2 regions of the Rhizobium sp. BR 314 genome follow, and region 1 is predicted to be linked to the other one. Evidence: riboswitches for the same ligand, from Rfam matches in the RefSeq annotation. Region 1 holds a riboswitch; the other holds the start of a gene.

What was found. Region 1 has a riboswitch for S-adenosylmethionine ahead of QD461_RS21855 (O-succinylhomoserine sulfhydrylase). Riboswitches for the same ligand answer to the same signal wherever they lie in the genome.
Region 2: linked by a shared signal. The riboswitch ahead of metA (homoserine O-acetyltransferase MetA) and the one ahead of QD461_RS21855 (O-succinylhomoserine sulfhydrylase) in region 1 are both predicted to bind S-adenosylmethionine.

What each region holds. Positions count from the first base shown of each region.
Region 1 covers NZ_JARWLA010000019.1:35,526-51,548, forward strand. Annotated here, with positions in the region: gene QD461_RS21850 (2'-deoxycytidine 5'-triphosphate deaminase) at 1-922, opposite strand, end outside; SAM riboswitch at 1,094-1,172, shown strand; gene QD461_RS21855 (O-succinylhomoserine sulfhydrylase) at 1,215-2,402, shown strand; gene QD461_RS21860 (DNA helicase) at 2,483-3,196, opposite strand; gene apaG (Co2+/Mg2+ efflux protein ApaG) at 3,808-4,200, shown strand; gene QD461_RS21870 (Hsp33 family molecular chaperone) at 4,283-5,272, opposite strand; gene argF (ornithine carbamoyltransferase) at 5,320-6,237, opposite strand; gene QD461_RS21880 (aspartate aminotransferase family protein) at 6,409-7,608, opposite strand; gene QD461_RS21885 (GcrA family cell cycle regulator) at 8,034-8,558, shown strand; gene phoB (phosphate regulon transcriptional regulator PhoB) at 8,651-9,334, opposite strand; gene phoU (phosphate signaling complex protein PhoU) at 9,366-10,079, opposite strand; gene pstB (phosphate ABC transporter ATP-binding protein PstB) at 10,131-10,946, opposite strand; gene pstA (phosphate ABC transporter permease PstA) at 10,961-12,295, opposite strand; gene pstC (phosphate ABC transporter permease subunit PstC) at 12,292-13,773, opposite strand; gene QD461_RS21915 (substrate-binding domain-containing protein) at 13,836-14,870, opposite strand; gene phoR (phosphate regulon sensor histidine kinase PhoR) at 15,056-16,023, opposite strand, start outside.
Region 2 covers NZ_JARWLA010000003.1:75,449-91,471, reverse strand. Annotated here, with positions in the region: gene QD461_RS05360 (amino acid--[acyl-carrier-protein] ligase) at 1-605, opposite strand, end outside; gene QD461_RS05355 (acyl-CoA dehydrogenase family protein) at 611-1,804, opposite strand; gene QD461_RS05350 (acyl carrier protein) at 1,804-2,055, opposite strand; gene QD461_RS05345 (lysine-2,3-aminomutase-like protein) at 2,410-3,462, opposite strand; gene epmA (EF-P lysine aminoacylase EpmA) at 3,459-4,523, opposite strand; gene efp (elongation factor P) at 4,675-5,244, shown strand; gene QD461_RS05330 (ABC transporter ATP-binding protein/permease) at 5,357-7,207, opposite strand; gene QD461_RS05325 (AAA family ATPase) at 7,373-8,215, shown strand; SAM riboswitch at 8,332-8,409, shown strand; gene metA (homoserine O-acetyltransferase MetA) at 8,455-9,381, shown strand; gene QD461_RS05315 (vWA domain-containing protein) at 9,385-10,575, shown strand; gene QD461_RS05310 (tetratricopeptide repeat protein) at 10,707-11,567, shown strand; gene QD461_RS05305 (DUF308 domain-containing protein) at 11,812-12,369, opposite strand; gene QD461_RS05300 (TetR/AcrR family transcriptional regulator) at 12,510-13,097, shown strand; gene QD461_RS05295 (GNAT family N-acetyltransferase) at 13,203-13,655, opposite strand; gene QD461_RS05290 (aldose epimerase family protein) at 14,041-15,066, shown strand; gene QD461_RS05285 (GntR family transcriptional regulator) at 15,188-15,961, shown strand; gene QD461_RS05280 (SIS domain-containing protein) at 15,958-16,023, shown strand, end outside.

The sequences.
Region 1 (16,023 bases):
CGCGGCTGCCGCGACCGCCGGCCGGCGCATGGCCGAAGCCCGGGTCGAAGAAGCCGGCATAGTGGACGCGGAATTCGCCGACCAGCGGATCGAACGGCGTCATTTCGGCGGCATAATGCGGCGGCACATGCACCGCTTCGCGCGAAACAAGGATGTAAAATTCGTCGGGGTCAAGGATGATTTCGGTGCGGCCGCGGCTATAAAGCGGCTCCCAGAAATCGAAGATGTCGTGTTGGGCTTTTTTGTCGACATCGACGACAGCGGTGTGATGCTTGCCGCGATAGCCGATCAGTCCTTCCTTGTCGCCGGCGAGATCGATCGACAGCGCGATGCCGCCGCCGGTGATGTTAGGCTTCTTGCTGGCGACCAGCGTCTCGGTTTCGTGCAGCGCCAAGAGTTCCGGCTCGGTCAGCAAGGCCTGGCCGACTCGGAAGCGGATTTGTGACAGGCGCGAGCCACGACGCACGACGATGGGAAAGGTGCGCGGGCTGATTTCAAGATAGAGCGGGCCGGAATAGCCGGCTGGGATCTTGTCGAACTCCTGCGCCCGGTCGGTGATGACGCGGGTGAAGATGTCGAGGCGACCTGTCGAACTCTTCGGGTTGGCCGAGGCCGACATGTCTTCCGGCAGGTCCAGCCGCTCCATCAGCGGTACGATATAGACGCAGCCGGTTTCCAGCACCGCGCCTTCCGAGAGGTCGATGACATGCAGCTTCAGCCGATCGAGCTTGTCGGCAACGAGATGCGAAGGCCCTGGCATGAAGCTGGCGCGGACGCGGAAGGCGTGCGAACTGAGCCGCAGGTCAAGACTTGCAGGCTGGATCTGATCGACGTCCAGTTCTCTCTCGCTCGTTAGCCGCCCTGTTTCAAAGAGCGCTGCTATGGCGCGGTCCGCCAGAATTCCAGTATTGCGAGCCATCATGCCCTTTCTTCAGCCCACGATCCCTCCGGTCGAAAGCGACCCGCAGGCTTGTGCGCCGATTGAAAATGTTGCTGCGACCCTTGACCCATCCTAACGGACACAGAGGCAGTAATTTGTCGCCGACAAAACCAAACTCAGGGAATTGACGCAAGCCGTCAACGGCAGTATTGCAACTTATCCCGTGGTGATTTGGCCGGTCGGCTTGCAGCCACGTTAAACAAATGGCTAAAAAGACCGGGGTTGAACCGGTCTGCTTTTGCGACCGGTTTTTTTGTTTGAAAGTGGTGATGGCATGAGCAAGACTTGGCGCCCCGCAACCCAGCTCGTACACAACGGAACGCTTCGTTCGCAATTCGGCGAGACCTCCGAAGCGATCTATCTGACCCAGGGCTTCGTCTACGATACCTCTGAAGCGGCGGAAGCCCGCTTCAAGGGCGAGACCGAAGGTTTCATCTACGCCCGTTACGGCAGCCCGACCAATGACATGTTTGAAAAGCGCATGTGTGCGCTGGAAGGCGCTGAAGACGCACGCGCCACCGCTTCGGGCATGGCCGCCGTTTCCGCCGCCATCCTCTGCCAGCTGCAGGCTGGCGACCACATCGTCGCCGCCCGCGCGCTCTTCGGCTCCTGCCGCTGGGTCGTAGAGACACTGGCTCCGAAATACGGCATCGAGTGCACCCTCGTCGACGGACGCTTTACCGAGAACTGGGAAAAGGCCATCCGCCCGAACACCAAGCTGTTCTTCCTGGAAAGCCCGACCAATCCGACACTCGAAGTGGTCGATATCGCAGCCGTCGCCAAGCTCGCCAACCAGATCGGCGCCAAGGTCGTCGTCGACAACGTCTTCGCGACGCCGCTCTTCCAGAAGCCGCTGGAGCTCGGCGCCCATATCGTCGTCTATTCCGCCACCAAGCATATTGACGGTCAGGGCCGTTCGCTCGGCGGCATTATCCTCTCCGACAAGCAGTGGATCGACGAGAAGCTGCAGGACTATTTCCGCCATACCGGACCGGCCATGTCCCCCTTCACCGCATGGACGCTGCTGAAGGGCATCGAGACCTTGCCGCTACGCGTTGCCCAGCAGACGAAGAACGCCGCCAAGGTGGCCGATTTCCTCGCCGAGCAGACCAACAAGGTCGCCCGCGTGATCTATCCGGGCCGCAAGGACCACCCGCAAGCCGATATCATCGCCAAGCAGATGAGCGGCGGCTCGACCCTGATCGCCTTCGAACTCAAGGGCGGCAAGGAAGCGGCCTTCAAGCTGCAGAACGCCCTGGAGATCGTCAAGATTTCCAACAATCTCGGCGACAGCAAGAGCCTGATCACCCATCCTGCTACCACGACGCACAAGAACCTCACCGACGAGGCACGTGCAGAGCTCGGCATTTCGCCGGGCACCGTGCGCTTCTCCGCGGGCATCGAGGACAGCGACGATCTGGTCGAAGATTTTGCCCGTGCGCTGGAGCAGGTCTCCGCCTGATATCAATCGAGCCGCCCGGGTGCTTTTCCGGGCGGCTCGATCTACCCCTCCGGGGCAATGCTTCAGGGACTACCTGCCTTTCAGCTCGCCGCCCTGATTTGAACCTGACCGTCGTGCAGGAAGAACATCTTGTCGAACAGCTTCAGATCCAGAGGGTTCGGCAGCCGAACGTCCTCCAGATCAGGGACGGGCTTCAGCGCAGTATCGTATGAGCGGTCGATCTGCGAAATGAAGACGATGATTGCACCCCTTTCACGCGCAAACACCTTCAATGTCTGAACCTGGGCCATCAGCTCCGGCTTTTCGCGCTTCTGATCCAGCAGCTGCAGATAATCGACCACAGCTAGGGTGCCACTGGGCGCCATCGCCAGCTTTGCGATGATGTAATCGGCGCTGATGGCGTCGGAATTGTCGAACGCGAACAATGGCGCAAATTCCGCGTGGTCGGCATCGATCATCCGGAAACGATCCAGGACGACCGTCTCTGTATCCTCGAGCGTGAAAAACACGCCGCGGTTGCCAAGCTTCATGGCCTCCACGGCAAGTCTCAGGCTCATGAGGGTCTTGCCGTGACCGGGCCGTGCGCCGACCAGCACCAGATCCCCCGGCTTCAGACGCGAATACAGCTCGCTGACCGACACGTCGGTGTTGGTTCTGGCCGAGAGCAAGCTCCAGCCTTCAAACCCTTCGCTGGCCGCGATGCGATCCAGCGCGGCATGCAACGGGATATTCTGCTGACGGGACAGCAGCCTTGCCTTGCGTTTCAAATGGTAAACAGGGGCGGAAAGCCTCATCTAAACCTCCTATTGCGAGCAATCATCGCAACCCCTCCTTATGCCAGCGCTCAAACAGTCGGTTTGGAGATCGAAAACCCCGCATGAAAAATGCTTTCCCGAGTGGAGGGGGGAGGCGCGGGCCGTGCCAGAATCAGATGATAGCCGAAAACCGGTTGCCGGAAAATCTCAAGCAAACGCCTGGCGAAGAAACATTCCATGAAGTCGGGCATTACGCGTATCAAGATTTTGACGACGTACCGACAGCGCAGAGCAGGAAAACCGAAGTGTGCCATCAGCCGCTGCAAGCGTATATATCTGTCACGGCGCCGGCCAGCGCGAATTGCGGTAGACAAGCCCAAATGACAAGCGGCGCGAGATACTTTTAGTACGCCTTACTAACTTGTTTTATCAGTCATAATAGCTGAAATTAGGAACGGCTGACCTCGAGGCGCCAGATTTCATCACGCCGTTCCTTGACGGATTGGATCGGTTATAGGATACCGCTAGATATCCCGCACTTTGCGGGAGTGACAGAAAGCGGATAATATGCCGCAGACTTGGAAATGCTGAAGCGGCGATGAGGCTTGAATAAGCGCTCGACGGTTCAGGGCAGTGGCAAGGTAACAGGCATGTATCGCGCCTTAACACGCGACATAGAAGTGGTCGTGGAACCGTTTTATCTGGAGGAGCAATCCGATCCGGATGACGATCGCTATGTCTGGGGATACCGTATCGTCATCTCCAACCACTCGAAAATGGCGGTCAAGCTGGTGACGCGCTACTGGCACATCACCGACATGAACGGCATCGTCGACGAGGTGACAGGCCCCGGCGTCGTCGGCGAACAGCCGCATCTGAAGCCCGGCGACACCTATGAATATTCCTCGGGCTGCCCACTGGATACACCATCAGGCATGATGTTCGGCCATTATCAGATGGAGACGGATGACGGGGAGCAATTCCATGTCAAGATCCCCGCCTTCTCGCTCGACACGCCCAACCTGCTGCGGACGCTGAATTAAAGCGCCGCGCTTCCTTTCGGAAGTGCAACGGTCGCTCTATTTGATTTTTACGCATTCTGCGCGGAGATGCTCTGAAGCGGCCTCAGGCCGCTTCTATCTCGGATACTTCGAACCGATAGGTCGTCGAGCAGAACTCGCAGGTCACCGCGATTTCACCATTCTCTTCGCTGGCCTGGATTTCCTCAGCCGAAAAGCCCTTCAGCACGCCCTTCAGCTTGTCACGCGAGCACGAACAGCGGTCGTAGACGGCCTTCGGTTCGTAGACGCGCACGCCGCGCTCGTGGAAGAGGCGATAGAGCAGACGCTCAGTGCCGACTTGCGGATCCGTGAGCTCATCGGCGTCAATGGTCTCGACCAGACTGCGCGCTTCCGACCAGGCATCGTCCTCGGCATGGTGGCGCACACCGGTATCGCCGTCGCCGCCATGCAGGTCCGGCTGGCGCATGCGTTCGGGCGCTTCCGGCAGGAACTGGGCGATCAAGCCCCCTGCCCGCCAGCGGTGGCGTGGCTTGCCGTTCTCGTCACGATCAAAAAGCTCGGCAGCGCCCAGGCGAACGCGCGTCGGAATCTGTTCCGACTGGCGGAAATAGGTGCCGGCGATCTCCTCGAGCGACGCGCCGTCGAGAGCGACGATACCCTGATAGGGCTGGCTGAACCGGCCCTGGTCGATCGTGAAAGCGAGAACGCCCTTGCCGAGCAGCTGCTCCGGCTCCGTCCGGCCTTCCGCTACAGCCTTTGCCAGCGCTTCCTCGTTGAAGCGGGCATAGGCACGGACATTTTCCGGCGTCGAGAAATCGGCCACCAGCAGATCGACGGGACCGTCGCCCTTGGTCTGCACGGTGAACTTGCCTTCGAACTTCAGCGACGTGCCGAGCAGAACCGTCAGAACGATGGCCTCGGCCAGGAGGCGGGCCACCGGGGTCGGATAATCGTGCCGGGCAAGGATCGCATCCAGCAGCGGACCAAGCTGCACGGCACGGCCGCGCACATCGAGGCCCTCCACCTGAAAGGGTACGACGTGATCGTCACCGGCGAAATCGAATTGGCCCAGCGAGGCTGCATTTTCGGCCATTGCTTTACTCCTACTGCGCCCGCGCTCTCAAGCGCGGCTTTATATCCTCAGATCGCGCCCAGGCACCAAGCAAGAATCGACTTTTGCGCATGAAGGCGGTTTTCCGCCTCATCGAAAACAACGGATTGCGGACCATCGATCACTTCGTCCGTCACCTCCTCCCCGCGATGGGCGGGCAGGCAATGCATGAACAACGCGTCTTTGTCGGCCTGTGCCATCAAAGCCTTGTTGACTTGATAGGGCTGGAAGACGTTGTGACCGCGGGCCCGGTGTTCCTGATTCATGGAAACCCAGGTATCGGTTACCACACAATCGGCGCCGGCGACCGCACGGTCGGCATCATGCGAGAGCAGGATTTCGGCGCCCTCGTTGCGGGCCCAGTTCAGATAGTGATCCTTTGGCTCGGAACCAAGGGGTACCGCCATGTTCATGCGATAGCCGAAGCGTGCGGCGCCTTCGATCAATGAATGCAGCACGTTATTGCCGTCGCCGGTCCAGGCGACAGTCTTGCCCTTGATCGGGCCGCGATGCTCCTCGAAGGTCATGATGTCGGCCATGATCTGGCAGGGATGCGTGTCGTCCGTCAGCGCATTGATAACCGGAACGGTCGCATGTTCCGCCAGTTCGAGCATGCGCGCATGATCCGTGGTGCGGATCATGATCGCGTCGACGTAGCGCGACAGGACCTTGGCGGTATCGCCGATCGTCTCGGCGCGGCCAAGCTGCATTTCGGTGCCGGAGAGGAACAGCGTCTCGCCGCCGAGCTGGCGCATGCCGACATCGAAGGAAACGCGGGTACGGGTGGACGGCTTCTCGAAAATCATCGCCAGCATCTTGCCCGCAAGCGGCTTGTCGGCCGCGCCCGCCTTCAGCTGCTTCTTTCGCACGATCGCATCATCGATGATGTGACGCAGATCGGCAGCCGGAACGGCTGAGAGATCGAGAAAGTGTTTCGGAGAAGCCATGTCCTTACCTGTGCTCCAGAAAAAACAATAATGCCCGCGTGGGACACGCATAAGCCCCCTTAAATCGGCACCGATTTATAGAAAGCTTATGCGATTCCTAAATGTTACTGCGTCCTTTGCGCGTCGTCTCGACGCGCGGCGCAGTAATCGCCCCGACTGCAGGCGTTAAACTTAAGCCGATTTCTTGGTGCGGGCAGCGCGCGCACGTTCGGCCGCACGCTCGATGCGGGCAAGGCCTTCGCGTGCTTCCTCGGCGGTGACGACGAGCGGCGGCAGCAGGCGGATGACGTTGTCGCCGGCGGGCACACCCAGCAGATGCTCGGCTCGGATAGCCTGCAGCAGATCCGCCTGCGGAATGGCCGCCTTGATGCCGAGCATCAAGCCTTCGCCGCGTACATCCTCGATGATATCAGGGAAGCGGTCTTTCAGCGAGGCAAGACCCTGGCGGAAGACCAGCGCGACATCGCAAACATGCTGCAGGAAGCCATCAGCAAGCACGATGTCGAGCACCGCATTGCCAACGGCCATGGCAAGCGGATTGCCGCCATAGGTCGAGCCGTGCGTGCCGGCCTTCATGCCGGAGGCGGCTTCAGCCGTCGCAAGGCACGCACCGAGCGGGAAACCGCCGCCAATCCCCTTGGCCACAGCCATGATGTCAGGCTTAATGCCGGCCCATTCGTAAGCGAAGAGCTTGCCCGTGCGGCCAACGCCGCACTGGACTTCATCCAGGATCAACAGCAAGCCATGCTCATCGCAGATCTGGCGCAGGCCGCGCATGAACTCATTGGTGGCTGGGCGAATACCACCCTCGCCCTGCACCGGCTCGATCAGGATCGCCGCCGTCGCATCGGTAACTGCTGCGCGGACGGCGTCGAGATCACCGAACGGCACCTGATCGAAGCCCGGAGCCTTTGGGCCGAAACCTTCGATGTACTTTTCCTGACCACCGGCTGCGATCGTCGCGATGGTGCGGCCGTGGAAGGCGCCCTCGAAAGTGATCACATGAAACTTCTCGGGATGCCCCTTGGCGAAGTGATAGCGCCGCGCCGTCTTGATGGCGCATTCCAGCGCCTCCGCGCCGGAATTCGTGAAGAACACCTTGTCGGCGAAGGTGACATCCGTCAGCCGCTTCGACAGCTTTTCCTGACCGGGCACTTCATAGAGGTTCGACAGGTGCCACACCTTGTCTACCTGCGCCTTCAGTTCGGCCACAAGATGGGGATGGGCATGGCCAAGCGAATTGACCGCCACACCAGCTGCGAAATCGAGGTAGCGTTCGCCACTTTCCGTCACCAGCCAGACGCCCTCGCCTCGCTCGAACCGCAGCGGAGCACGCAGGTATGTATCATAAAGCGGCGCGGTCTCGGCCATGGCCATATCTCCTCGATCACAACTTTAAGGACCAATCGCTTCCGCTTGATGAAACGGGTCCGAAAAAATCAAAAATGCCGCCTTGCGGCGGCCTGGGCACTATTGATGTTTTGCACCGCGATGTCAACAAAACTGGCGATTTAGCAAGTGCGAGAAAGCGCTTGCGCGCAAATGGATCGCGTTCGGCACGGCATATTGCAGAAATGCCACGCCGGGGCAGCAAGTTGGGGAAAACCCCGAAATCGATTCCTCAAGATTCTCGCGACTCTTGTCACGGAGTCAGCCTCACACTAGGTTAAAAAGCAATTGCTAGACTGCATGCGGCGGAACTAGTCACCACAATTTTAAAGCGTTTCGTGCCTCGATCCCATGCGAGGCAATGGTGAAGGATTCTGCCACCGGAAACGCGACAGCGGAGACAGGGCATGAATTGGACAGACGAACGCGTCGAGAAGCTGAAAAAGCTATGGTCCGAAGGGTTGAGCGCCAGCCAGATCGCGGCGCAACTGGGTGGCGTGAGCCGTAATGCCGTCATCGGCAAGGTGCATCGCCTGAACCTTCCCGGCCGAGCGAAGGCGGGTGGCACGGCGACGGCTGCTCGCACGCCGAAGCGCACTGCCTCGGCGCCAAGGGCTCCGGCTTACACCTCGCGCGTCGCGACCCGTACGGTTGCCCGCCAGCAGGGTGCAACCATGCTGAAGGAAGAGATCGAGGTCGATGCGGTCAACGAGATCACCTACCGTCCCGCGGCCAATGTCGTCGTTCCGATTTCGCGCCGCCTCGGCCTGACGGAACTGACGGAACGCACCTGCAAGTGGCCCGTCGGTGATCCGTTGAAGGACGATTTCCACTTCTGCGGCAATGACAGCCCGGATTCCTCGCCGTACTGCACCTATCATCAGCGCATGGCCTACCAGCCGGTGCATGATCGCCGTCGCAACAACGGCTAAGCAGCGAATTCAAGAATTCAGACAACGAAACGGGCCCCTCGAGGCCCGTTTTCTGTTTCCGCCGCAATGTTGATGCCTGAGCGGTTGACCGCTCAGGCCTCCATGGAATAGCCCGCGCCGCGAACGGTGCGGATGACATCCTGCATATTGGAGAAGTTTAGCGCCTTGCGCAGGCGGCCGACATGAACGTCGACGGTGCGTTCGTCGACATAGATATCGTGCCCCCAGACGCCGTCCAGCAGCTGCGAGCGGGAGAAGACGCGGCCCGGCGAGGACATCAGGAATTCCAGCAGACGGAATTCCGTCGGACCCAGCCGCACTTCGCGGCTCTTGCGATGAACGCGATGGGTTTCGCGGTCCAGCTCGATATCGCCGCAACGCAGCACCGTAGAGAGAACCTCCGGACGGGCACGCCGTAGCATCGCCTTGACGCGCGCCATCAGCTCCGGCGTCGAGAACGGCTTGACGACGTAATCGTCCGCGCCGGTGGAAAGGCCGCGCACGCGCTCGCTTTCCTCGCCGCGGGCCGTCAACATGATAATCGGCAGGCGCTCCGTCTCCGGCCGCATACGCAGCCGGCGGCAAAGCTCGATGCCGGACACGCCGGGGAGCATCCAGTCGAGGATCAGAAGATCGGGGATGCGCTCCTGGAGACGCAACTCGGCTTCATCGCCTCTGAGGATCGTGTCGACCTCGAAGCCTTCGGCCTCAAGATTATAGCGCAGCAGAACGCTCAGCGCTTCCTCGTCTTCTACAACAGCAACTCTCGGAACCATGCGCCTTTGGTCTCCTTTCTTCTCTTCCAGATTATTCCGTCACCGCGCCAACGGTGTTTGCAGTGTCGTCCTTCGGACGTTCGCCTTCCGGCTGTGCGCCTGTCGCCATGTAATAGATCGTCTCGGCGATATTGGTGGCATGGTCGCCGATGCGCTCGATGTTCTTGGCGCAGAAGAGAAGATGCGTGCAGGTGGTGATGTTGCGCGGATCTTCCATCATGTAGGTCAGCATCTCGCGAAAGAGCGAGGTGTACATCGCGTCGATTTCCTCGTCGCGTTCGCGGATCGAAACAGCCTTGTCTGGCGACCGCGTGGCGTAGACGTCAAGGACTTCCTTGAGCTGGCCGAGCGCCAGTTCGGAAAGATGTTCGATGCCGCGGGCAAGCTTCCGCGGAACTCCGGTGCCCTGCACGGCGATGACGCGCTTTGCCGTGTTCTTGCCAAGGTCGCCGACACGCTCCAGATCGGAGGCGATGCGGATGGAACCCATGATCTCGCGCAGGTCAGCCGCCATCGGCTGACGACGTGCGATGGTGACGATCGCCTTGTCGCCGACTTCGCGTTCGGCATGGTCGAGAACGACGTCGTCGGAGATGACCTTCTGTGCGAGAGCGGCATCGCTATGAACCAATGCGCGAACGCTGTCGCTGACCATCTGTTCGGCCAGACCGCCCATTTCGGCAATACGGCGCGTCAGGAACTTCAGGTCTTCGTCATAGGCAGAGAGAATGTGAGTGGAGACCATTTTTCTTTCCTTAAGGTGAACTGTGTGAAGGGAGCCGCGCACCTGACATCATCAACCAAAACGGCCCATGATGTAATCCTGCGTGCGGAAATCGTCGGGATTGGTGAACATCTTATCGGTGTCGTTCTCCTCGACCAGATGGCCGAGATGGAACATTGCGGTGCGCTGTGAAACGCGGGCAGCCTGCTGCATGGAATGCGTCACGATAACGATCGTAAAATTCTCCCGCAGCTCGTGAATGAGATCCTCGACTTTTGCCGTCGCAATCGGATCGAGCGCCGAACAGGGCTCGTCCATCAGGATCACCTCCGGGCTGACTGCAACGGCGCGCGCGATGCACAGGCGCTGCTGCTGTCCGCCAGAAAGGCTGGTGCCGGCATCGTGGAGCCGGTCCTTCACTTCGCCCCAGAGACCAGCCTTCTGCAGGCTGGTTTCGACGATGTGCTCGAGATCGGCCTTCGAACGATGCAGGCCGTGTATGCGCGGACCATAGGCGACGTTCTCGTAGATCGATTTCGGAAACGGATTGGGCTTCTGGAAGACCATGCCGACGCGCGCGCGCAGCTCCACCACATCGATACTGTTGTCGTAGACATCCTGATCGTCGAGCGTGATCTTGCCGGTGATACGGCAGGTCTCGATCGTATCGTTCATGCGGTTGAGGCAACGCAGGAAGGTGGACTTGCCGCAGCCAGACGGGCCGATCAACGCCGTGACCGTATTGGCGCGGATATTCAGATTGACGTCGAAGAGCGCGCGCTTTTCGCCGTAGTAGACCGAAACGTCCTGGCCGATCATCTTGTAGGGGATCGTCATCATCTTCTTGGCCAATGCTCGTTCGCTTCCGGCTTCCGTCATCATGTTCATTTCGTGCTCCTCCCCTACCAGCGCCGCTCGAAGCGACGGCGCAGCAGGATTGCCCCGATATTCATCGCAACGAGGAAGAAGAGCAGGACGATGATGGCCCCGGAGGTTCTCTCAACGAAGGCACGCTCCGCTTCGCTCGCCCACATGTAGATCTGCACCGGCAGCGCCGTCGAAGGATCGAGCGGCGAAGCGGGATAATTGGCGACGAAGGCGACCATGCCGATCAGAAGCAGCGGCGCCGTCTCCCCGAGCGCATGGGCAAGCCCAAGGATCGTGCCAGTCAAAATACCGGGCATGGCGAGCGGCAGGACATGGTGGAAGACCATCTGCATGCGCGACGCGCCGAGGCCAAGTGCGGCACTGCGGATCGATGGCGGTACCGCGCGCAGCGCCGAGCGCGTGGCGATGATGATCATCGGCAGCGTCATCAGGCTCAACACGAGACCGCCGACCAGCGAGGCCGAGCGCGGCAGTCCCATCATGTTGATGAAGACCGAGAGGCCGAGCAGGCCGTATACGATCGATGGCACGGCTGCGAGGTTGTTGATGTTGACCTCTATCAGATCCGTAAGCCGATTTTTCGGTGCAAATTCCTCGAGATAGATCGAAGCGGCGACGCCGACGGGCAAGGCGAGCACAAGCACGGTCAACATCAGATAGAGCGAGCCGATCAGGGCAACACCGAGGCCTGCAGCTTCCGGCCGGCTCGAATTGCCTGAAAGGAACAGGCCGCTGTTGAAGGCCTTGTAGAGTGCGCCGCTATCGCGGAGCTGCTTCATCCATGCGACCTGCCGATCCGACACCTTGCGGTCCTTCTCGTCGGCCGTCAAATCGATCTGCCCCTTGTTGGCGGAGTCGATATTCGCGCTGGCAAGAAGCACCACGTTTGCGGTCGTGCCGATGATAGCGGGGTTGGCAACGACCTTGTCGCGCAGTGCGATCCGGGCGCTGTCCGACACCATGGCCGTCGCCTCGCGAACGAGCGCGCGATTGGCGGGATCAATACCAAGCATCTTCACCACTGCGTCACGCACAAGTACGGGATAATTGGCCGATATCAGCACCTTGGGATCGCTGGAACGCTTGCCCGTTGGATCGATGACTTTCTCGGAGAACTCGATCGGCAAGACGAGTGATGTCTGGACGAAAGCCGTATAGCCGTTGCGGACCACGGTCGACACCAGGATAGCGAGGAAGACGACGCCGAAAATGACGGCGGCAATTCCATAGGCGCGAAAGCGGCGCTCGGCGGCATAGCGCCTGGCGATGCCGATATCGCGACGCACCGGGGCGTCGGGTGCAAGCCCGCGCGGATTTTTCTGTGACGAGGAGGACACGATATCGCTCATTCGTACTGCTCCCGGTATCGGCGGACGATATAGAGCGCATAGACGTTCAGGCAGAGCGTCACGCAGAACAGAGTGATGCCGAGCGCGAAGGCGACGAGCGTCTGCGGCGAGGTGAACTCCAGATCGCCGGTCAGCTGGTTGACGATCTTTACCGTCACCGTCGTCATCGGCTCGAAGGGATCGAACTGCATGCGCGCCGCCACGCCGGCCGCCAGCACGACGATCATCGTTTCTCCGACCGCGCGCGAAGCCGTCATCAGGAGTGCACCGACGATACCGGGAAGCGCTGCCGGCAGCAGAACGCGCTTGACGGTTTCGGAGCGCGTTGCGCCAAGCCCGAGTGAACCGTCACGCAGCGAGCGCGGGACCGCCATGATGATGTCGTCCGATAGCGACGAGACGTAGGGGATCAACATCACGCCCATGACGAAGCCAGCTGTCAGCACGCTCTGCGCCTCGATGAAGCTTGTGAAGCTTCCGGTCATCAGGCCGTTGATCTCTGCCGAAATATCCCTGAGGAAAGGTCCGACCGTGACGAGGGCGAAGAAGCCGTAAACGATCGTCGGAATGCCGGCCAGCACCTCGAGCATCGGCTTGGCGATGGAGCGCACGCGTGCCGAGGCGTATTCGGCCATGTAGATCGCCGCGAACAAGCCGATCGGCACGGCAAAGAGCATGGCGACCAGACCGATATAGATCGTGCCCGCCAGCAACGGGATCAAGCCGAAGGTTCCCGATGTCTGCGTGCCTGCGCCCGTGAAGCGCGGATCCCAAACGGTGCCGAAGAAGAATTCACCTGCAGGCACCATGCTGAAGAAGCGCGCAGCTTCCGACAACATCGAGACGACAATCCCGACCGTCGTCAGCACGGCGATGGAAGACGCGATGATGAGCGCCCCGAGAATGACCTGCTCGACACGATTGCGCGCGCGAAAGCGTGGCGCGATGACGCGCAGGCCATAGGCCGCACACAAGAGCGACAGCAGGATCGCCGCCACGCTCATGACGATCCGGCTGATTTCGCGCATGCCATTATATTTGTTTGCCGCATCGACCATGTAGCCGGTCGGGCGGACCGCCAGGGGCACGCCCCTCTGCGCCAGCAACAATTGCAGATCCGCCGTGCCGCCCGCGACGTCGGCAAGCTCCTGGCCATCGAGAAGGCGCACGCCATGGGCGATGCTGCGCACCATGCCGTAGCTGAGATTGAGTTCCGCGCGCGGAAGAGCTTGCACCTCTTCCGGGAAGGATTTGATCACGAAGCGGTCGATCACTTCCGAGCTGGCGATCGACCAGACGCAGACGAGCGCCAAAGCGGGCAGCACAGCCCATATGGCGGCATAGGCACCGTGATAGCCGAGCCTGGAATGCATAGAAGAGGGCCTGCCGCCCGACAATGCAGCAGCCCTCACCCGCCCCAGCACGAAGGCAAAGGCGCCGATGACCGACACGCATAACAGCAGCAATGACACACTCATTCCAATTCCCCGGCCAGCGTCGGCGCGATGGAATTTCGCGCCGACGTGCAGTCCTTACGCACTTACATGATCTTTCCGTCCGCAAAATCTTTGCGGATCTGGTCGCGCTCAGCATCCGGCGCGGGCACGAGGCCGTATTCGGCCAGCGGGCTATCCGGCCCGATCATCTGATCGCTGGTGAAGAAATCGACATATTCCTTGAGGCCCGGGATAACACCCAGATGTGCCTTCTTGACGTAGAAGAACAAGGGACGCGAGACCGGATAGGTGCCGTCGGCGATGGTCTCGCCCGAGGGCACGATACCGCTGACGGTGGCGACCTTCAGCTTGTCGGCGTTGTTCTGGTAGAAATACAGGCCGAAAACGCCGATGCCGTGCTTGTTGGCGTTGATGCGCCCCAGCGTCTCAGGATAATCGCCGTCGATATCGACAGCCAGGCCATCCTTGCGCACGGCAATGCACTTCTTCGCCTGCTGATCGGCATCCTTGATCGCGGCCTTGATGACGTCGAGCGCACCCGAGGCCTTGCATCCAGCGGAGAGAACCCGCTCCTCGAAAACCTCGCGCGTGCCGTGCTTTTCGCCCGGAATATAAGCAGCGATCTCGAAATCCGGCAGAGACTTATTGATCTCGGACCATTTCCTGTAGGGGTTGGCAACCAGCTTGCCATCGACGACGACTTCGGCTGCAAGCGCCTTGTAGAGATCAGCGGGCACGAACTTGATGTCCGGATTGCTCTTGTCGAACGCAAAGACGATGCCGTCGTAGCCGATCTTGACCTGCTGGATATCGGCGACACCAGCTGCCTTGCAGGCGCCGATCTCGCTATCCTTGATCGGACGCGATGCATTGGCGATATCGATGGAGTCGGTGCCGACGCCCTTGCAGAATTCCTTGAGGCCGGCGCCAGAGCCGCCGGATTCGACGATCGGCGTCTTGAAGTTGGTATGAGTTTCGCCGAAGTTTTCGGCAACGATCTTGGCATAGGGGAATACGGTAGAGGAACCGGAAATCTGAATCTGGTCGCGGGCCACGGCAGCGCCGGCAAAAGCGGCGGATGCGACCAGCGCGAGAATAGACAATTTCAACGCGTTCATAATGAATCCTCCCTGACGGGCTAAAAGAGCACGACGGTGGGCGGCACACCCACCAGTTTCAGCGCTTCTTTCTTACCGGCCAAAGCACCGCCCTTTTATGTCAGGCGAGTGAAACAATTATGACAGTCTATCCTTTTGAAACTTATAGGCTAATTCTCACCAAAAATCGCCTGTCTCTAGCAACTTCAGAAGCGGACGGTAAAGTCCGTTCCCTTTCCAACTTCCGACTTGACGATCAACCTTGCACGGTGCCGGGTGAGAATATGCTTGACGATGGCGAGCCCGAGACCGGTGCCTTTCTTCGAGCGGCTGTCCTCAACGTTGACGCGATAAAAGCGCTCGGTCAGGCGGGGCACATGCTCGGCCGGTATGCCCGGCCCCTTGTCGGAAATGACCACCGCGACCGCCTGTCCAGGCTCGTTCATCAGCGAAACCTCGACGGACTTGCCTTCCTGGCCATACTTGCAGGCATTCTCGATCAGATTTTCGAAAACTTGCACCAACTCGTCGCGATCACCCAGCACCTCTACCTTGCCGGCCGGGACTTGCAGGTTGATCGTCACGTCGAGATCGCCTGCAAGCGGCAGCAGCGAGTCCCGCACATGGCCGAGCAGCGGCACCAGATCGACCTTCTGATCCGGCGCTATATGCGACTTCAGCTCCAGCCGAGAGAGCGACAGGAGATCGTCGACCAGCCGGCTCATGCGGGTCGCCTGATCGAACATGATGGCGAGAAAACGCTGCTGCGCCTTCGGATCCGACTTGGCTGGGCCCTGAATGGTTTCGATGAAACCTCTCAGCGATGCCAGCGGCGTGCGTAGCTCGTGGCTGGCATTGGCGACGAAGTCGGAGCGCATGCGATCGATATGGCGCAGCTCGGAAATGTCCCTGAACGACAGCAGGAAAAAGGTGCCGGCCTCGGCTTGAGGCAGATCGATCGGCGCGATGCGCACGATGTAGACGCGCTCGGAAGGCAGCCGCTCGGAGTGTTCGATCTGGTTCGGAGTGTTGGTCGCGATTGTCTCGCGGACCATATCGAGCAGGCCGGGAGAGCGCAGCTTCGATGAAATATGCGCTCCGATCGGGAAGGCGCCGAAGGCCTTTTCAACCGCGGCATTCTGCACCAGCACCGATGCCTCGCGATCGATGATCA
Region 2 (16,023 bases), on a different contig from region 1:
ACATCGATGGTCACGTCGAGGCCAACGGCCTTCATCATCTCGACACCGCGATCCATCCAGCTCTGACGGAAATCAGTTACATGCTTCTCGCTGCCCATGCAGACATATTCGCGCATGCGGAACAGCTGCTGACGGGCCGGATCCTTGGAGGGCTCGTGGCGGAAACAATACGACTGCAGGTCGTAGAGGGCGCCGTTTTCCGAAATGGCGCCGCGCTTGGCAACCGTCGGATAAAGCGGATAGCAGGCAGCCGGTGTCAGCACGATATCAGTCGCCTGCTGGTCTTTCGTCCAGTCGTTGCCGACTTCCATGCACTTCAAGAGGCTCATATGGTCGAGCTCGTTGCCGCAGAAGCTGTGCACCGTGCCGGCAAGCTGCGGGAAGCTCTTCATGTAGCCGCTGGTTTCGAAGAAAGCGCGATTCATGCCGGGCGGAAAGCGGATGGCTTCGGCGCCATCGGCACCGCCGAACGTGTCGATCAGACGCTCGAAGGCGGCAATGACGTCTTCGAATTGGCCGCTGCGGCCATAGAGACCGTCAACGCCGGTGTCGATCAGCAAACCGGAATCGAAAAGACGGTCGAGAAACGAGGATTGCATATCCATGACGATTACCCCAACAGGCTGGTATCTTGTTTGTGGACGAGCAGCATGGTCGACGTATTGCCGAGAATGCGGTCGTTCGAGATCATCAATTGCGCCGAATGCGCGTCGCGCAGATGGCGGCCGAGGCTGTAGGGCGTAGCGTTCTTGTAGCCCATGATGCCGCAGATCAACATCGCATGGTTGATGATCGGCAGGATCATCTCCGACGACGCGATCTTGACGTTGTTCATCGCCACGGCAAAGGCCATCGACGACAGACGATCGGCATCAAGCTTCGCCTCTTCATAGGCCTTCAGCCCGGCAACCACATTGGACTTCACCATCTGCAGCATGCTGGAGGCTTCGGCGAGACGCAGCGCGCCGGGCGGCGGTGCACCAGGAGACTTGCGGGCGGCGGCACGCACGAAGGCCTGCGCGCGGGAAACCGCGTCGGCGGCAATGCCGTACCACACGCCGCTCCAGAGAAGATGCGAGCTTGCCAGCATCGATTGCGCGGCGATCTCGGCAAACGGCTTCGGCAGGATCTGCCTGGCCGGAGCCTCGCCCTTGAAGAGGAAGCCGTCGGAGCAGGTGCCGCGCATGCCGAGCGTGTTCCACTCGACCGTGCGCTTGATATCGTATTGATCCCTAAGGAAGCAGGTCAGCACCTGGTCGGAAGAGGCCGCCTCGGCGTGGCTACGCGAAGTGATCAGGATGGCGTCGGCATGGGCGCCATAGGAGATGACGGTCGCATCCTTTTCGAGATAGCAGGTTTCGCCCTCGACCTTGATCGCGCAGATGCTGTTGCGCAGATTGCCGCCGATCCCGCCCTCGGTCGTTGCCGAGGCCAAAAGCAGCTGCTCGCTTGCGATACGGCGCATGAAGTCGCGGTGCCATTCGCTTTCGGCACCATGCTCGACCAGGCTCGAAAGCTTGATGTGATGCATGGCAAAGACCATGGCGCTGGCGGCGCAGGCCTGGCCGAGGATCGAGCAAAGTTCGGCAATCTCCGTGATCGAGGCACCCTCGCCGCCAAATGCAGCGGGGATCTGGATGGAAAGCAGCTTCTCGGCGCGCATGGCGTCGACAGCTTCGCGTGGGAACCGGCCCTCTGCATCGACGGCATCGGCGTGTTGGCTGGCAATCGCCGCGACGCGGGCGGCACGTACTGCCGCTCCCTCGCCCGTCCCAACCTCAATTCGAGCGACCGCCGCAGTCATCACGCGACCTTTCTGCCGTCCAGGATCATGCCGACGGTTCTTTCGATCGCGGCGATGCTGGCAAAGGACTTGCGGTTCAGCAGATTGTCCGGAAACTCGATGTCGAAGGCCTCCTCGATGCCGAGCATCAGCTGAACGGAGGCGAATGAGGATAGCCCCGTTGCATAGAGATCAGCATCGTCTTCGATCTGATCGACAGCGACGGGAAGCGCACCGAACTTGGCCAGCAAATCGCGAATCGTCTTATTCATAGTCTAGTCCCTTCTGGCAATTGCAAGCATAACCGTGGTTACGCAGTCTTATTATCGCCAAGAAGTAACAGGCAAAACAGAACATTCCGCTAATCGACGTGGTAAATACAGCCGACTTATACTTTGTAGAATAATTCTATATTCATCATTTGTTTGATAAAAATTTACTAAACATAAACCAAGCAAACCGCCGTCCACACACACATATTCAATAAACTCAATATTATGTGCTGGCGATTTTACGGAAAGACGGCGCATGCAAGAAGGTTAACGCCCCAACTCGCCGTCTCGTTTTATTTGGGAAATCTCATAACAATCATAGCGTCAGTAAATTACGGAATGGAAGAGCAGGCTCTAGCCTTCGGGCGGATAGACATGCTCGCCGCCGCGATAATCGGAAACAGAGTAACAGCCTTCGCCAACTGCGCGAACCGAGCTCCCGCCGATATCCGCCTTGCCGTAGCCGCCCGGAATATCGAGGATGTAGGTCGGCTGGCAAAGGCCGGAAATCCGGCCACGCAGTGCCTCCACGATCGCCTGCCCCTCCGCGATCGTCAAACGGAAGTGGCTGGTGCCGGGGGCGAGATCGGGGTGATGCAGATAATAGGGCTTCACCCGCGTTTCGACGAAGGCCTTCATCAATGCGGCCAGCACGTCCGGATCGTCGTTGACGCCCTTGAGGAGAACCGATTGGCTGACGAGCACGATCCCTGCATCCACCAATCGAGCGCAGGCAGCTCGTGCCTCGTCCGTCAATTCGCGCGGATGATTGGCATGCAGGGCCACATAAATGGTCTTCCCGCTCTCCTTCAGCGCCGAGATCAAGGCGCCATCGATCTTGGCTGGGTCAACAACGGGAACGCGCGTGTGGAAGCGGACGATCTTCACATGATCGATATCGGCAAGCTGCCTGAGGATCTCTTCCAGCCGACGCGGAGAGAGAATCAACGGATCGCCGCCGGTCAGAATGACTTCCCAAATTTCTTTATGGTCGCGGATATAGGCAAAGGCGCCGTCGAGCGCATCGCCATCCAGCGTGCCCAGGCCTTGCGGCCCGACCATTTCGCGGCGGAAGCAGAAGCGGCAATAGACCGGGCAGACATGCACGGCCTTCAGCAGAACGCGGTCGGGATAGCGATGCACGATGCCCTCGACCGGGCTGTGCGCATGATCGCCGATCGGATCGGCGCGCTCTTCTGGCGTGACGACTAATTCCGCCGCATCGGGAACGAACTGCCGGGCGATGGGGTCGGTGGCATCGGCCGGATCGATCAAGCGCATAACCGATGGCGTCAAAGCCACGGCATAGCGCTCCGCCACAGCTTCAAGCGCGATCGCCTGATCGGCATCGACCAATCCGGCGCGCTCAAGCTCGCCAATGCTCCTGACCGGACGCATCACGTTCATGCGTCATACTCCGTAACGGGGGCCCACAGCACCTGCTCGATGCGCGAGGCGCCGGTTGCCAGCATCACGAGCCGGTCGAAACCGAGCGCGATGCCGCTAGCTTCGGGCATAACGGCAAGCGCCTCCAGAAACTCCTCGTCCAGTGGATAGGTCTCGCCGTAGACGCGCTGCTTTTCGACCATTTCGATCTCGAACCGGCGGCGCTGCTCGGCGGCATTGGTGAGCTCGCCAAAGGCATTGGCAAGCTCGACGCCGCAGGCGTAAAGCTCGAAACGCTCGGCAACGCGATGATCCCGTGCCGACGGCCGGGCAAGTGCTGCCTCGGAGACAGGATATTCGTCGAGGATCGTGGCGCGGCCGAAACCGAGATTGGGCTCGATCTTCTCGACCAGCACCCGACTGAAGAGATCCTGCCAGAGGTCGTCGTCGGCAACGCGGATACCGGCCTTGCGCATATCCGCCGCCAGCTGCTCGCGATCCGTCGAACCGTCGAGGCCGATGGACGCAAAGAGGTCGATGCCGGCATAGCGCTCGAAAGCGGCTGCGACGCTGATGCGCTCGGGCTGCAGGAACGGATCGGTCTCAGCGCCACGATAGGTCAGCTTCTTTGCGCCAACAGTCTCGGCTGCCAGCGCCAAAAGCACCGAGCAGTCGGCCATCAGGGCCTCATAGCTCTCGCCTGCCCGATACCATTCCAGCATGGTGAACTCCGGATGGTGCAAGGGGCCGCGCTCACGGTTGCGATAGACATGGGCAAAGCAGGCGATGCGCTCCTCACCGGCCGCAAGCAACTTCTTGCAGGCAAATTCCGGTGACGTGTGGAGATAGAGAGGCAACGCCCGGCCATCGGTCGTCAACGCCTCGGTCTCGAAAGCGTGGAGATGCGCCTCGTTGCCCGGCGACACCTGCAGCGTCGCCGTATCGACCTCGATGAAATCGTTGCGTGCAAAGAACATGCGCATCGCGGCCTGGATCGCATTGCGGCCGATCAAGAATGGCCGCCGGTCCGCATGGACATTGCGGGTCCACCAGGGGGACGCTTTGCTCGTCGTTGGCTTCATTCCTAGCTTTCTTCGGGGCGCAAGCCGCGTTGGGGGTGGCAATTTCCATTGATTTAGGGTAGTTGCGCCCCCAAGCAAACAATTGCTGCGTCTCGGAGAGCATTTAGACAGTCCCTCTACGACGCAAAGCGCAGCGTTACAAGGAAGTCTTATGGTCAAGGTCATCGCCTCTTCGGTCCGCAAGGGCAACGTTCTCGACGTCGACGGCAAGCTCTACGTCGTTCTCACCGCTCAGAACTTTCATCCGGGCAAGGGCACCCCGGTCACCCAGGTCGACATGCGCCGCATCGTCGACGGCGTGAAGGTTTCCGAGCGCTGGCGCACCACCGAGCAGGTCGAGCGCGCCTTCGTCGAAGACGTGAACTTCCAGTATCTCTATGAAGACGGCGAAGGCTTCCACTTCATGAACCCGGCCACCTACGACCAGGTCGTCGTCGATGTCGACACCATGGGCGACCAGAAAGCCTATCTCCAGGAAGGCATGACCTGCATCCTGTCGATCCACGAAGGCATTCCGCTGGCACTCGAATTGCCGCGCCACGTCACGCTCGAGATCACCGAGACCGAGCCGGTCGTCAAGGGCCAGACGGCATCCTCGTCCTACAAGCCTGCCATGCTGTCGAACGGCATCCGCACTCTGGTGCCGCCGCACATCAACGCCGGCACCCGCGTCGTCATCGCCACGGAAGACAATTCCTACGTCGAGCGCGCCAAGGACTGAGCCTCAAGCTCATAGCTTGCATGAAAAACGCCCCGTCCTCGCGACGGGGCGTTTTGCGTTTTGGCTGGATTGAGATCCCATCGCAGTGGCCGCGCCAGCAGGCAAGATCACGCTATCGCGTGCTGGCTTTTTTTCCGCTCTTTTCTTCGACTTTGGCGGGCTCGGAAGGCACATCTGTTTCGGTGCTGCGTTCATGCGATGCCAAAGCTTGCATATGTAGAACACGCGGCGACATCGCCTGCATATAGGCATCGGAGCGGCCGATATAGATCATGGTCACATCGGTGAGTTCCGCCAGCATGGCGCAAGCCTTCGCCTGAACTTCAGCCTCCAGTCCTTCAAAGGCATCGTCGAGGATGATCCACTTCGGCTTCGCCAGCAGCAGATGCGCAAAGCCAACGGCTTTCTGCTCTTCGGTATCGAGCAATCGATCCCAGCGGGCCTGGGTGTCGAGGCGACTTTTCAGGCGGCCAAGGCCCACCTTGTCCATGATGGCATCGACGGCGGCATCGTCATAGGCGTCCCTGTCGTCCGGGAAGCAAATGGCCTCCCTGAGCGTACCGGTCGGCACATAGGGTGTGTGCGGCACGAACAGCATATCGTCCATCGGCGGCAGGCTGACCGTTCCGGCGCCGCTATACCATTGATGCGCCAATACCTCGAACAGCAATCGCCTGTTCACACCATGATCGCCGTTGATCATGATGTGCTCGCCGGAATTGATCGTGACCGTGCCCTCGGCGATCCGGAAGCCGTTTTCCGTGGCCTCGTCATTGGTCTTCGTCGACACCTCGAGATCCGTCCAGACCATCATACCAGGGGCCGCCTTGTCGAAGGTGAGGGTGTGCGGCATCGGCGGCTTGTCGTCCATCTCGGTCAGCGCCTGACGGAAATCGGTGACGCGCATCAGCGTCGCGCGCCATTCCGCGATCGGGCCGAAATTGGCGACATACCAGCGCAGCGCCGAATTGACCTGATTGAAGGCGCCGACCGCCACCATGAGCTGGCCGAAAGTAAGCCCGCCGGAGAAATAGGCGGGTGCTGCCACCAGGATCGGGATAATCAGCACCAGCCAGCCGTAACCGGCGGAAACCCAGGTGAGGTTGGTATTGGCGATAGCGAGCTGACGGATAACACCAAGCACGGCGGAAATATCGAGATTGATCCGCTTACGCTCGTTCTCTTCACCGCCGGCAATGGTGATCGCCGGCATATGCTCATTGGCATGCATGAGCGCGAAACGCAGTTCGGCTTCCTTCGAATAGCGATCGGCATTCAGTCGCACCAGACGACGACCGACAAACTGGCTGAGGAAGGAGGCCGAGCCGGCATAAAGGATTGCCGCCCAGACCATGTAGCCCGGGATGGAGAAGTTCGCCCCCCTGAAGTGGAAGACCATGCCGCTCGACAGTTCCCACAGCACGCCAATGAAGCTCAGGAGCAGGATCGTTGCCTGCACGAGACCGATGGCAAGTCCGGTCGTGCTTTCGGCGAGGTTGCGGGCATCCTCATGCAGGCGCTGGTCGGGGTTAACGCCGATCAGCCCGGAGGACGCGAGGCGCAGCGCCCGCTTGGCCTGCAACCACTGGTTCACCAGATCTCTCGCCAACCCCTCGCGCATGTAAAGCGCCGTCATCTGGTTCAACCACGCCTGGATGACATTGAGAACCAGAAGCGAGCCGGCGATAATGCCGAAAACGCCGAGCTGGTGGAAGAAGGCGGAGATGTCGCGCCGGGCGAGCGAATCGTAAAACGGAGCATTCCAGCTGTTCAGCAGCACCTGAACGTAAGCGGTGAGCAGGATGATCACCAGCAGCGCCGCGGTCAGCGAAATGATCTTGATGCGAACCGGCGAATTCCAGAAGGCCGAGAACATCATTTTCAGCCGAAAGAAGAGGCTGAAATCGTATCCGACCTGCTCGTTCCCCTGGATATTCGGCTTGGCTTGCGCTTCAACTGCCATCAGCACTTCCCTGCGACGCACTTCCCGTCAGTTAATCATGACCCGCCCTCATGTCCATCCTTGCAACAGATCGGTGCGATCACGTTCCTATATACACGGTTTCGCGTCTTGAACCGAATTAGGTCAGCAATTAGCTTGCCCTCGAAAGATTGAGAAAGCCTTCCGATGCAATTTCAAGGAACTGCCGACTATATCGCAGATAAGGACCTGATGGTCGCTGTCAACGCCGCCATCAGACTGGAGCGTCCACTTCTCGTAAAGGGTGAGCCCGGCACGGGCAAGACGGAACTGGCACGGCAGGTCGCCGCAGCGCTCGGCCTCGACCTCATCGAGTGGAACGTCAAATCGACCACCAAGGCACAGCAGGGCCTTTACGAATACGATGCCGTTTCGCGCCTGCGCGACAGCCAGCTCGGGGATGAGCGCGTTCACGATGTCCGCAACTATATTCGCCGGGGCAAGCTCTGGCAGGCCTTCACCTCGTCTCAAAAATGCGTGCTTCTGATCGACGAGATCGACAAGGCCGATATCGAGTTTCCCAACGACCTGCTGCAGGAACTCGACCGCATGGAATTCCATGTCTACGAGACCGGCGAAACCGTCCGTGCCGCCGTCCGCCCGATCGTCATCATTACGTCGAACAACGAGAAAGAACTGCCGGACGCCTTCCTGCGCCGCTGCTTCTTCCACTATATCCGTTTCCCCGACATGGAGACGCTGACCCGCATCGTCGAGGTGCATTACCCCGGCATCAAGCAGGCGCTGGTGCATGCGGCGCTGACGCAATTCTTCGAAATCCGCGATGTGGCAGGCTTGAAGAAGAAGCCGTCCACCTCCGAAGCGCTCGATTGGATCCGCCTGCTCGTCGCCGATGATGTCGACCCAGCCACGCTGCGCGCCGATGCGAAGAGTGCGCTGCCGAAGCTGCATGGCGCGCTGCTGAAGAATGAGCAGGACGTGCATCTCTTCGAACGGCTGGCTTTCATGGCGCGCGGGCAGGGGAAATAGAACGGCTCTCGCGGAGAACATCTTGAACATCCGTAAGTGGCAACCGACATCAGGGCACGGCCGCCCCCCCCCCCGCAAAGCTTGGCCATTGACCCGCCGCACCAGCAGGTTTATGGATTTCACTCTGTGGTGATTTGGCCGGCCGGCTTGCAGCCACGTTAAATAAGTCGCTAAAGGGCCGCGTGCGGACCGGTAGCGATTCATCGCGGCCGGTTTTTTTGTATTTGGCGAGTGAAACAATGCCCATCAAGATCCCCGATACGCTACCCGCATTCGAAACCCTCCAGAGCGAGGGCGTGCGGGTAATGACCGAAACGGTGGCGTTCCGTCAGGACATCCGCCCCCTTCAGATCGGGCTTCTCAACCTCATGCCGAACAAGATCAAGACCGAGGTCCAGATGGCGCGCCTGGTCGGCGCATCGCCACTGCAGGTCGAGTTCTCGCTGGTGCGCATCGGCGCCCATAAGGCCAAGAACACCTCCGAAGAGCATCTGCTATCCTTCTACCAGACCTGGGAAGAGGTGAAGCACCGCAAGTTCGACGGCTTCATCATCACAGGCGCGCCGATCGAGCTGCTCGAATATGAAGAGGTTACCTACTGGGACGAGATGAAGCAGATCTTCGACTGGACGGCGACCAACGTCCATTCGACGATGAATGTCTGTTGGGGCGCCATGGCCGCCGCCTATCATTTCCATGGCGTGCCGAAGCATACCTTGAAGGAAAAGGCTTTCGGCGTTTATCGCCACCAGAATCTCGCGCCCTCCTCCGTCTACCTCAATGGCTTCTCCGACGATTTCGCCATTCCCGTCTCACGCTGGACGGAAGTACGCCGAGAGGACATCGAGAAGGTTCCGAGCCTGCAGATTCTGATGGAATCGAGCGAGATGGGCGTCTGCCTTGTGCACGAACAGGCCTGCAACCGGCTCTACATGCTCAATCACGTGGAGTATGATTCCACCTCGCTGGCGGACGAATATTTCCGGGATGTGAATGCGGGCGTGCCGATCAAGATGCCGCACAACTACTTCCCCCATAACGACCCGGAAATCCCGCCGCAGAACCGATGGCGCAGCCATGCGCATCTGTTCTTCGGCAACTGGATCAACGAGATCTACCAGACCACGCCTTACGATGTGGAGGAGATCGGCCAGGAAAGGACTTGAGGCTTGTTCATTCCCTTCTTCCTGAAGCTGAAGGAAGCGAAGGTTCCGGTGACGCTCCGGGAATTCCTGTCGCTGCTTGAGGGAATGGAAGAGGGAATTGCCGACTATGACGTCGAGGCCTTCTACTATCTGGCGCGCACGACGCTCATCAAGGACGAGCGCTTCATCGACCGCTTCGACCAAGTCTTCGCCGATTATTTCCGCGGCGTGGAAGCGATCAGCGGCAGTGCCGAGGGGGAAGCGGTCGAAGCAACAGCCATTCCCGAAGAATGGCTGCGCAAGCTCGCCGAACGGCATCTGACCGAAGAGGAAAGACGAGAGATCGAGGCCCTTGGCGGCTTCGAGAAACTCATGGAGACGCTGCGCGAGCGGCTGGCCGAGCAGAAGGGCCGGCACCAGGGCGGCTCGAAATGGATCGGCACGGCCGGTACCTCGCCCTTCGGCGCCTATGGCTACAATCCGGAAGGCGTGCGCATCGGCCAGGAAACCTCGCGCCATCGCCGCGCGGTCAAGGTGTGGGATCGCCGCGACTTCAAGAATCTCGACGACGGCGTCGAGCTTGGCACGCGCAACATCAAGGTGGCGCTGAAACGCCTGCGCCGCTGGGTGCGCGAGGGCGCCGCCGAAGAACTCGATCTTTCCGGCACCATCCGCTCCACCGCCGAGCATGGATATTTAGACGTCCAGACGCGGCCGGAACGGCGCAACGCCGTGAAGCTATTGATGTTCTTCGACGTCGGCGGCTCGATGGACGATCATATCCGCGTGGTCGAGGAGCTGTTTTCCGCCGCGCGATCAGAGTTTCGTCACATGGAATATTTCTACTTCCACAACTGCCTTTATGAAGGCGTATGGAAAGACAATCGCCGCCGCATCGACATCACGGCGACAACCGATCTCATCCGCACCTTCGGCTCCGACTACCGGGTCGTCTTCGTCGGCGACGCCTCCATGAGCCCCTATGAAATCAACCATCCCGGCGGCTCGGTGGAGCATTGGAACAAGGAAGCAGGCGAAGCCTGGCTTGGCCGGGTAACCGGCCATTTCCGTAAATGCATCTGGCTCAATCCCGCGCCGGAAAACCACTGGGGCTACACGACCTCGATCTCCATCATCCGCCGCCTGATGAGCGACCGCATGTATCCGCTGACACTCGGCGGGCTGGAGAAGGCGACGAAGGAATTGTCACGTTGAACGCGATATATTCGTATAGCATGAATCCGGAAAGTCGCGCGCGCGCAAACCGTCCAACTTGACCGTGTGCCATCAAGATGATTTGCCACGTCTTCCTGAACTGAAGGTTTGACAAAAGGCGCACAAGCAAAATGCAAGTCAACAACAGCCTCATCGCAGCGACAACCCTCATGTTGGCGCTATCTGCTTGGGCCGATGTATCATTTTCTTCCAGCCTCACCCCAATGAAAACGGTGCCAGAAGCAACGTGTTTTTCAGCAAGAGGTGAACAGGCTATTGCGCTGTGCACGACTGAGCTCGCTGAGCAAAAGTCGCCTGACGCCTTCGCCAATCGGGCCGAAGCATACGGCTTTACAATGCAATACGACAAGGCTGTGACCGATTACACCAGCGCGATAGAGCTTTCCCAACCCACGGGGGTCATGCTCCCGACATACTATCAAAACAGAGCTGGCGCATATTTTTCCATGAAGAAATATGAGCTGGCGATCCAGGACTACACAAGAGCTTTGGATCTAAATCCAAAGCTCAGCACCGATTTTGTCAGCCGAGGAATGGCCTACGCTGCCTTGAACAAAGACAAGGAAGCGTTTGCGGATTTTGACAGAGCTATGGAAGACGAATTTGCAAAGCCAGTTACCCTTCGTGTCCGGGCCGACCTCTTGTTGACCAGGGGAGAACCGGATCGCGCGATTCAGGATTATCAGGATTGCCTTACACTTCAACCTAAGAATGCTTATGCAATGATTGGAATAGCCAACGCATACTTGAAGAAAAACATGATCGATTCAGCATTTGCTCAATATGATCTTGCCCTCTCCACTCGGCCAATCTGTGCTGAATGTCTGATCGCTCGCGGTGATGCTTTTGCCAAAATTGGTAATCAGGAGAAAGCAATAGCGGACTATAACGCCGCCCTGGCCTTTCCAGATCAGTTCATCGCTCCGGCTACCAAAAGAGATGCGGAAGCCGCACTGCGCAAGCTTCAGTAGCCGGGCGACATTGCGCCTCCAGGTAAGGTAAGTCATCCTACCTCGCAGCATTTCTGCCGATGTATCAGCTTTGACGCGTTGCTGGAAAATAGCTGGGCTACGCAATATTCATCATCGGCTGCCTGATGAGCGAGCGCATGTATCCGCTGACGCTCGGCGGGCCGGAAAAGGCGACGAAGGAATTGTCGCGCTGAGCATTCTTATCGCTCAGCGACTTCAGCCCTGCCACCGCATCCGAGAAAGTCTATGCGCCTGCCCTGCGATAGGCTGCAACAAAGAGCCAGATTGCCGAAAGCAGGAAGTAGAATGCACCGAACCCCACATAGGGAGTGATGTCCAAAATCGTCGGCGCCGCCGTGCCGAGCGATCGGCTGATCATGAAGCCACCGGCAAGGGCCGATTGGGCACCACTCAGGATCATCACCCATTGTGCCCCGTAGTGACGCCAGCGCCTTACCCCGGTGTAGAGCTGCAGCAGCCCCGAAAAGATCGCCCAAATACCGAACACCGCCAGAACGGCATAGGTGCTGTTGCTGACCGCAACGATCACGGCAAGCGTGGTGATCGTGCTGACGATGACATTCAATGCTTGGGACGAATTGGCTTTCAGACCACCGTTTGCCCGGGCGTCAACCAGATTGGCGAGAGCATCCCACGCCGGGTAGATCACGAGCAAGAATGCGGTTGCACCTAGTTGCCCGCGGAAGAGAATGGCAGCGGCAATCCAGGTGATGGAGAAGAGTGCACGGACGAAATAATAGGTTCGCAGCCAGTTGGATTGGCTCAAGGCGTTATTTGACATCGATTGGCTCCAGATTAAGATCTACCTACTAGTAGGAAGGCAAAAATCATAAGTCAATCTGCCGCTCAAACACCTCTTTGTGAAGAGTCGGAAACGCCCTGAAACCTTGACAAACAACCTACCAGAAGGTAGGCAGCAATATGAAATCAATGGCTTCCACGTCCGAAAAAATTCTCGACACCGCACAATCCCTCATCGTCGCGGGTGGCTATAACGGGTTCAGCTATGCTGATATTTCGGCTACGATCGGCATCAGAAAGGCCAGCATCCACCACCATTTTCCGACGAAAGCCGAGCTCGTTTCGGTGCTGGTGGATCGCTACCGGCAGCAGGCGGAAGCCGGTCTGAATTCTCTTTGCGAGCAGTTCTCAAGCCCTCCCGAACAACTGCAGTCCTATATGAATTTCTGGCAGACATGCATTCGAGATGCCTCGCTGCCCTTCTGCGTCTGCGCGATGCTTGCCTGCGAAATGCAAATGCTGCCGGCGGAGGTCGCATCCCGTGTCCGCGCGCATTTCAATAGCCTTGCGCAATGGCTCACCTCGGTGCTGGAAGCTGGAACAAGGGCAAACCTGTTCCGCTTGACTAAACAGCCGGAAGAAGAGTCCCAAATACTGATGGCATCCGTCCATGGAGCGATGCTCTCTGCGAGGGCTCTCGGCGATCCCGAACTGTTCGCCGCGATCGTCTCGCCTCAGATTGCCAGGCTGCTGACTTCGCATAGCTAGCGAGCGGCCAGCCGAAAGGCCCAACAACAGATGCATCTGCCGCACACTCCAACAACCGAAGGCAAATGCAGGAGAGGGCGGCCCCTAACGCCGCCTCTCCTGCTTTCAGCCCTTCAGCAGCATATCTGCATTCTCGAACGGCAGACCCTCGTCGTCTTCGGCTCGTCTCGACAATTCCTCGAACCCAAGGCTCTTGTAGAAGGAGAATGCCTGCGCGTTCTCGGTATAGACTTCCAGCCGCAGCTCGCCTTTCAGCTTCAGAGCATGGGCGACCAAGAGCCTGCCGATGCCATGTCCCTGATATTCCGGTGCGACGAACAGGCCACCGATGAAGGTGCCGAGCAGGCTGATGAAGCCGGCCGGCTTTCCCTGATGGCAGGCGACCCAGGTCTCGGCACTTGGGAGGTATTGTGTTTCGATCAGAATGCGCTGCTCAAGCAGGCGCTCTCTGCCGATGAAGGCGTGGGCGTGAAGGGATGCTTCAAACCAGATGGTCGATAATGCTTGGAGGTCCGTCGCCTCTTCATAGGTACGGATCGATATATCCGGGCTTTTCATGATATGACCTGCAGAAAAAATACAAACAAAGACAGCGTCCGACCGGGACGCTACGAACACCGCCTGGCGCGGTTCAGCTAAAGTCTCTGCGCATAAATCTCCTGCCGTTGGGTGCGCTGCCCAAGGCAAGCACCTGAATGTTTCAATATCAGTTGCGCGCCATTGCGTCACCACCGGCGCCTGCGGTTTATCATCTCCTCCTGGCCGGCTGTCGTACGCCCTGCACATTTGCGGCGCAGGCTGGTCTTCCCAGGCGATGAAGAAATCCGAACGAGGCTTGATCCCTCATCGTCCGCCCCTAACTTTCGCAATCGAATCGGTTGCGGAACGACGCGAATGGGGTAGGGTCTGGCCTTGCCTTTTCGATAGCCATGGATGAGCTGATATGACGGAAAATGCTTTGCAGCGGGAAGTTTTTGGAACGACGGCCGATGGGGAAACCGTTTATCGTGTCAAGATCGTCGGCGGCGGCTTGACCGCGCACGTCATCTCGTGGGGCGCCGTCATCCAGGACCTGCGGCTCGAGGGCCACCAGCCTGCTCTGTTGCTCGGCTTCGACAATTTCCCCGATTATCCCGCCCACTCTTCCTATTTCGGCGCCACGCCCGGCCGCTGCGCCAACCGCATCGGTGCCGGCCGCTTCACGCTTGATGGCAAGCAGTATCAGCTTGAACTCAACGAGAAGGGCGTCACCCATCTGCACGGCGGCAAGGACAATATCGCCAAGCGCAACTGGACCATCGTCGAGCACGATACCGACCGCGTCGTCCTGAAAATCGTCGATCCCGATGGCCGCGCCGGCTATCCGGGCAACTGCACGATCCAGGCGACCTATCGTGTGCATGGCAACGGCGAACTTTCGGTCACCTACGAATCCACCACCGACCAGCCGACGCTCGCCAATGTCTGCCAGCACGCCTATTTCAACCTCGACGGCCGCGACGACACGCTTGGCCACGACATCATGATCGCCGCCGATCACTACACCCCGACCGACGACAGGCAAGTACCGACGGGGGAAATCCGCTCGGTCGAAGGCACGGCGTTCGATTTCCGCGAGATGTCGCCGATGAAGCGCTTCGAAGGATCGGAACAGGCGCTTTACGACCACAATTTCTGCTTCTCCAGCGTCCGTACGGCCAAACGCTCCGTCGTGCTTGCCCGCAGCGTCAATTCCGGCGTGTCGCTGGAAGTGCGCACGACCGAGCCCGGCGTTCAATTCTACACCGCCTTCAAGCTCAATGTTCCGGTTCCCGGTCACGACGGCCAAAAGATCGGACCCTTTGCGGGCTTCTGCCTGGAAACCCAGGTCTGGCCGGATGCCATCAATCATGAGGGCTTCCCCGATGCGGTGCTCCGCCCGGGCGAGGTATTGCGCCAGGAAACGGACTATATCTTCACCAAGAACTGAGCCGGGTATGCCCAACGCTCTCAATCATCGGCCGGGCGCTCCAAACGCCCGGCCGATTCTTTTTTTCCTACGAACAGATTCACCTTGTAAATTGGTTCTAAATAGGTTCTAAATAATATCCATGGATAGAACCAGTTTGATCGCTGAATTGAACAATCGCGGTCTCGGCGAGGGCACCGGGAGCGGGCCGCTCTATAAGCGGTTGGCACGGGCGTTGACGGGGCTCATCCAGGAAGGCCTGCTGAAATCGGGCACGGCGCTGCCGGGCGAGCGCGATCTTGCCGGCGCCCTGCAGATCGGCCGGGTCACGGTCCGCACAGCCTACCGCGACCTTCTGGCCTCCGGCGTGATTGAATCGCGCCACGGCAGCGGCACTTTCGTCTCGCAGCATGTAGAGCGCATCGAGCAGCCGCTCTGGCGACTCTCCTCCTTCTCTGCCGATATGCGCTCTCGTGGGCGCGAGCCGGCCGCCCGCATCCTCCAGCGCACCATCAGCCCGCCAGCGCCCGAAGAAACTTTCCTTCTCGGCCTCGGCCTTGATGAACCCGTTTTGCGGCTCGACCGCCTGCGCCTCGCCGACGGTCAGCCGCTTGCCATCGAGCGCGCCGTCGTTCCGATCAAGTTCCTGGGCGAAGACGCCGTGTCCGAGGGGTCGCTCTACGATGCACTGGCCGCGAGAGGCTTCAAGCCCGTGCGCGCCCAGCAGAGGCTGACCGCCGTGACCCTGGATCCCACCTCCGCGTCGATCCTGACCGTGAAGGCCGGAGCCCCTGCGCTTCTGATCGAGCGCGTCTCCCGCCTCGCAGACCAGCGCGTCGTTGAATATACCCGCTCGCATTACCGCGGCGATGCCTATGATTTTGTTACTGAATTAAGAATTGGAGATGACCTATGAGCAACACCCAATCCCTTATGCTGACGGAAGCCGGCCAGTCGCCCGACGTGGTCGCGACGCTG